One region of the Rhodohalobacter sp. 614A genome, then DNA from elsewhere that is predicted to be linked to it. Evidence: riboswitches for the same ligand, from Rfam matches in the RefSeq annotation. Region 1 holds a riboswitch; the other holds the start of a gene.

What was found. A riboswitch is a leader RNA that binds a small molecule or an ion and turns the genes downstream of it on or off. The one in region 1 is predicted to bind cobalamin.
Region 2: linked by a shared signal. The riboswitch ahead of L0B18_RS10960 (TonB-dependent receptor plug domain-containing protein) and the one ahead of metE (5-methyltetrahydropteroyltriglutamate--homocysteine S-methyltransferase) in region 1 are both predicted to bind cobalamin.

The regions. Positions count from the first base shown of each region.
Region 1 covers NZ_JAKEDS010000002.1:204,797-207,969, forward strand. Annotated here, with positions in the region: gene L0B18_RS09690 (TonB-dependent receptor) at 1-200, shown strand, start outside; gene L0B18_RS09695 (thioredoxin family protein) at 201-695, shown strand; cobalamin riboswitch at 802-993, shown strand; gene metE (5-methyltetrahydropteroyltriglutamate--homocysteine S-methyltransferase) at 1,120-3,173, shown strand, end outside.
Region 2 covers NZ_JAKEDS010000002.1:504,795-507,967, reverse strand. Annotated here, with positions in the region: gene L0B18_RS10960 (TonB-dependent receptor plug domain-containing protein) at 1-1,382, opposite strand, end outside; cobalamin riboswitch at 1,492-1,687, opposite strand; gene L0B18_RS10955 (glycerate kinase type-2 family protein) at 1,815-3,140, shown strand.

The DNA.
Region 1 (3,173 bases):
AAGAATTTACAAATGTGAATAGCCCGAACGGAATTGGTTTTGAAGTGTATGTATCGGCAGAAAATATCTTCGATTTCAAACAGGACAGCCCTTTGGTTGATCCGCAAGATCCTTTTGGTCCCAATTTCGATACCATTTATACATGGGGACCAATTGTTGGGCGAACATTTTCACTCGGTGCCAGACTAAATCTTCGATAGATGAGAAATTTCAAGTACAAATTTAAATTCGTAGCCATCTGGGTGGGAATGTTTCTACTGATGGGGGCTCTGTTCGGGTCCCCATTACCCGCCCAGAATACATCTTCTGTAGATTGGTATTCGTTTGAAAAAGCTATACAACTTGCTGAAGAGAATCAGCAGCTCATTCTGGTGGACGTTTGGGCCCCATGGTGCGGCTGGTGCAAAAAAATGGAGAAAGAAGTTTATCCTGAACTCTCAAAAAATATTACAAGCCAATTTATATGGACCCGATTAAACAGAGATGATAATCGCTCAAGACTTCATTTTAAAGAGCAGCGTTTTACTCCACTGAAAATTGCACAAAAATTGAATACTCAAAGCGTTCCGGCTCTTGTCGTTCTTTCTCCGGACGGAGATTATCTATTCCACATTTCTGGTTTTACGAAGGCCAAAAAGCTGGAATCAATTTTGGAATATGTTATTACTAATACGTTGAAAAGTTCTTCGATTTAAAAATAAAAAAGTGCTTTCTATCCCTTTTTCTAATCAACCCAATTGTTGAAAACTTGCCGGAAATGTGGAAAAGTATTCATTGACAATGAGTTGCCCAGCCGTTTAATTACAAGCAGATTTTAAAGGTGCCCCGAACATTCGGGGTGAAAAGGGAATCCGGTGGAAATCCGGAGCTGTCCCCGCAACTGTAATCCGGTTTATTTCTTTATTTACACCACTGTTTCAGCCCCAAAAGAAACGGGAAGGTTTAAAGAGATCATCGGTAAGTCAGGAGACCTGCCTTCTATAAATCAGTAAACAAAACCTTCGGGAGTTAAGGTGTTGTTGAAAGGCAGAAAGATCCTTGGTTCAATTCTTTAACCTATGTTCAACTTGCCTTCCTCAACGTTTTTAGCCTCCATTCACAGCTAAAACAAGTTCTAAAATGTTAACACATACCCTTGGATTTCCCCGCCTTGGTGCGCAGCGAGATTTGAAAAAACTCGTCGAGTCGTACTGGAAAGGAGAAATCGATCAATCTAAACTGATTCAATCCACATCAGCTCTAAAAGCGGTCCACTGGACCCAACAGAAGAGTGCCGGGATCGATCTGGTTCCGTCAAATGACTTCTCTCTCTACGATCAGGTTCTGGATACAGCTCTCCTTGTCGGAGCCATTCCGGATCGATACAAAGATTTATATCAGTCCGAACAAGAAAAATCTACCAGCTACCCTATTGATACCTATTTTGCCATGGCCCGTGGATTGCAGGATGACAAACACGACATCCCCGCTATGGAAATGACCAAATGGTTTAATACCAATTATCATTACATTGTGCCGGAATTTTCGGCCGATCAGGAATTTGAATGTCTGTCCACCAAAATTTTTGATGAATATGAAGAAGCACAATCTGTAGGAGTTGTTACCAAACCCGTGCTTATTGGTCCGGTTAGTTTTTTGCTTCTCGGAAAAGAGAAAGATACATCTGATGGATTTCACCGGTTAGATCTGCTTGATAAATTGTTGCCTGTCTATCAGGAAATTCTGAGCAAACTTCAGGACAAAGGTGTTGAATGGGTTCAGATTGAAGAACCATTCCTGGCGCTGGATCTTGAAGATGATGCGAAAATATCTTTTCAAAAAGCCTATGAAACGTTTCACCAGGATCTTGATAGCTTAAAGCTTTTGCTTACCACATATTTTGAAGGACTGAGTGATAATACAGCGCTGGCCTGCGGACTTCCCGTAGACGGACTTCACATTGATTTGGTGAATGATCCGGATCAGCTGGGTAACGTGTTGGATCAACTAAACGAAGAAACAGCGCTATCTTTGGGATTGATTGACGGCCGAAATATCTGGAAAACTGATCTTCAAAAAGCAGCAGCTTTTGTTGAAAAAGCAAAAGAAAAAATCGGAGAGGATCGACTGTTAATCGGCTCGTCTTGCTCACTGCTTCACAGTCCGGTAGATCTGGATCAGGAAACCGACGAAACCGCTCTTCCTGCTAAAGTGAAGCGTTGGATGTCTTTTGCGAAACAAAAATTGGGAGAAATTTCTCTGCTGAAAAAACTTGTAGCTGATGAACTTTCTGCCGATGAAAAGCAAAAGCTGGAAAAGCATCAAGCCGATGTAGACGACAAACGGACATCTGAGCTTGTAAACAATCCAAGCGTTCAAAGCCGAATGGATAATCTGGATGACTCCTACCTGAACCGTAAACAACCGTTTACCGAACGGCAGGCTGTTCAAAAAGAGCATCTCAACATTCCTGAAACGTTTCCTACCACCACCATAGGTTCGTTCCCTCAAACATCAGAAGTACGAAAATGGCGGGCCGATTACCGGAAAGGAGTTCTTTCGGAAGATCAGTACACAGAAATCATCCATAAAGCCATCAGCGAACTGATCAAAACCCAGGAAGAAATTGGACTGGATGTATTAGTACACGGTGAATTTGAACGGAATGATATGGTAGAATATTTCGGTGAACATTTTTCCGGATTTGCTTTTACGCGCAACGGCTGGGTACAAAGTTATGGAACACGAGGAGTAAAACCGCCCATTGTGTATGGTGATGTACACCTTCCCGATCCGGTAACTGTTCCATGGTCGGCGTATGCGCAATCGCAAACCGACAAACTCGTAAAAGGAATGCTAACGGGTCCGGTCACTATTTTGCAATGGTCGTTTGTGCGGGATGACCAGCCCCGATCCGAAACCGCGAAACAGATTGCACTGGCCATTCGCGATGAAGTACAGGATCTGGAAAAAGCCGGTATTCAAATCATACAAATTGATGAACCTGCCTTCAGAGAAGGATTACCGCTTCGATTGGATAAACGCGAGGCGTACTTAACATGGGCTGTGGATGCTTTCCGAATTTCGTCCACCGGAGTGGAGGATAAAACTCAAATCCATTCTCATATGTGTTACTCGGAGTTTAATGACATCATTGAGCACATTGCACGCCTGGATGCGGATGTTATTTCCAT
Region 2 (3,173 bases), 300 kb from region 1:
TCAATTTTCACAGTTTGTTCAGCTAAATACGTTTCAAATCCAACCTGAATACTTCGGCTTTCCTCTGGTTCAAGGTCAGGATTGGCTCCGAACTGCCCGAAAAGCTGATCCAAAGACGGGGCTTTAAACCCGGTTCCATAGGAAGCAAAAACTTTGAAGTTATCAGAAATCTGGTAGGAAGGAGAAAAACTGTAGGTAGAATTATTACCATACTCAGAATGGATATTTACCCGGAAACCTGCTTCGGCCCGGAGTCCGTTTCCGGCATCAAGAAACACTGTAGCGTATGGACTTGTAAACGATGTGGAAACTTCAGAAATATCATTTACTTCATCCTCAGGAATGAGACCTTCCTGCCAGTTAATACCTGCCATCGCATGGATATACGGACTAAACCGGTAATTTAAGAATGTATCAAAATTTTGAAATTTACCTTCATAAGATGATTCCCCATATTGACTTGAAAATACTCGCTCTGTTTCCGAAATCATATATGTTGAATTTACTCTGAACCGCCCTGTTTCGAATATAGCCTGGACGCCGGGATTCAACATATTGTTTGAAAATGAATTGGGTGCATCCATAAAAGCGTCCGCATCATAATCACCTTCAAAATCAGAGTATTTTATGAACGGTTTAATCGCCAGCCCTTCTACAGGTTTTACAGTTACATTTGCATAAAAAGAATTTTGATCATATCCATCATCCTGGAATGATTCCGAGCCTTCCGGGGTAGCTGCAGCGCTAATACCATCACTGGACTGATAATTATATCCTACAGAATAATCCAGAAGTTCCTCTACGGATCCGCTAACTTCACCGGCGGCTTTCAAAGAGTTGTAAGCGCCGTATTCAAACATTGCAGACGGTTGAAAAATATTTGCAGCACTTTCTTTGGTGATAATATTAATAACTCCGGCAAGTGCGTCAGAACCATAAAGTGTAGATTGGTTTCCTTTCAGAACTTCGATTCGTTCAACATTGTGCAAAGGAAGTAATCGTAAGTCAATTGCTCCGCCAACTCCGGATGGATCGTTTACAGCAATGCCATCCAACAAAATTAATGCATAGGATGAACTCGCCCCTTGCAGAAAAAGATCCTGGTTATTGGCCGGAGAACCCATTGAATTGTTTACACGAATTCCGCTGTGCTGATGTAAAAGCTGTGCTACATTGCTTCCCGAACTTTGTTCAATTTCTTTCCGGCCGATAATCAGAACCGGACGTGTTGTTTCTCTTGGTGAAACGGAAATTTTTGAAGCCTGGATAACAATCTCGTCAAGATTTAGCGTAGTATCTGCAACCTGAGAATTGGTTTGTGCATAAAGTGATGAGGTGCACAAAAATACCCCAATTATGAGTGTTAAGAATTTTTTGCTCATGGTTATTTTTTGATGTTTATATTGAACCGATGAGCTTCCGATGAAAAAAGTGTGGGGATATAGAACCGAAAATTGATTCTCTATTCCCGGCTCTTCCTCCGAAAGCCTGAATTAGTTTGGCAAACAGGCAGGTCTTCTGACTTACTCAATATGTTAGCTGCCTTCCCGCCCCGAACCATCGGGGCAGTGGCATCGAAAGGCTAACACAATGATGAGCTTACAGCTACGGGGATAGTTCCGGATTTTCACCGGATTCCCTTTTCATCCCGATTTTTAAATCGGAAACCTGATGCTTTTTTTATGGTAAGCCGATTTTCCACTTAAGTCAACACAAACTTTGATCATTTCCCCATTGATTTTAGTTTATTTAGTAGTTATTAAAGGGGCTATTAAATTTTAATTCACAGATTTTAGAAACGAATTAAAAAAAGGATGAATCAGAAAAAACAGACGGTTCAATTTTTTAAATCCATTTTGAAGAATGTCAATCCCAAAGAATTTCTCCCTGAAATCGTACACTGGGATAAGAAAAGCAGAACACTCTCTATACATGATGAAAAGTTTAGCCTTGGCGGACACCAAAAAGCCTATGTAATCGGATCAGGAAAAGCTTCTCCAACCATGGCTATTGCGATGGAAAATATCCTGGCGGACGATCTCGAAAAAGGCTTTATCATTGCTCCGCCAGATACGGAAACCTCTCCTTCAAAAATTGAAATGATGGAAGGTTCCCATCCTCTTCCGGATGAAAACAGTGTAAAAGCAACCAAAAAATTGATTTCACTGATTGAAGAAATTCCAGACGATTCAGTCGTGATTAATCTATTGTCGGGAGGAACTTCAGCGCTGATGTGCTATCCGGCAAAAGGGTTAAGCATTGAAGATTTTCAGAAAACGTACAAGATTCTTTTGGAATCCGGAGCCGATATTCACGAAGTCAATACGGTTCGGAAAGCTCTTTCTGAAGTTAAAGGCGGCCGGCTTTTATCCTATTTTAATAAGGTAACTTTGATCGATCTGGTTATTTCAGACGTACCGAATGATGAACTGGCGTCCATAGGCAGCGGTCCCACCACTCCCCAGGAGATTTCGTTCGATAAAGCATTTAAAGTGCTGAAAAAGTATATGATCTGGAATGATCTGCCACATGATGTAAGAAATCATCTCGCAAATAAAATGGATGAAGAAGCCAGAAATGGAGGTTCTTCTCAAACAGAAGATATCCCCAATCATAAACAATGGATTGTGTCTTCCGCATCAAAAGTAGCTCAGAAAACGAAATCCATGCTTGAGGAGCAAGGTTACAAAACAACGCTGATTGAACCGGCCTGGTCTGGCTTAGTGGATGAGTTTGAAAAACATATTTTGGAGCATCTTCAAAATGACTTGATCAAAAAATCAGGAAAAAATGCGGCTGTCTTTTATGGAGAAAGTACAGTTAAAGTGACCGGAGATGGCTTGGGTGGACGTAACCAGGAAATCGCTTTACGAATGGCGAAGAAGTTGAAAGATTATGATGAACCTGTCATTTTCTTAAGTGCAGGAACAGACGGAATAGATGGCCCAACCGATGCCGCCGGTGCTGTGGTGGACCAGAACACTTTTGAGGAAGCCGAATCCGGGGGAATCAATCCAAATGAATATATCGAGAAGAACGACAGCTATCACTTTTTTGAAAAGTTTGGCGGACATATCAAAACCGGCCCTACCGGAAATAATGTGATGGATATTCAGCTTTTGTTGATTGATGAAAACTAAGTTTCATTCATCCTGATTTGGAATCTTAATACG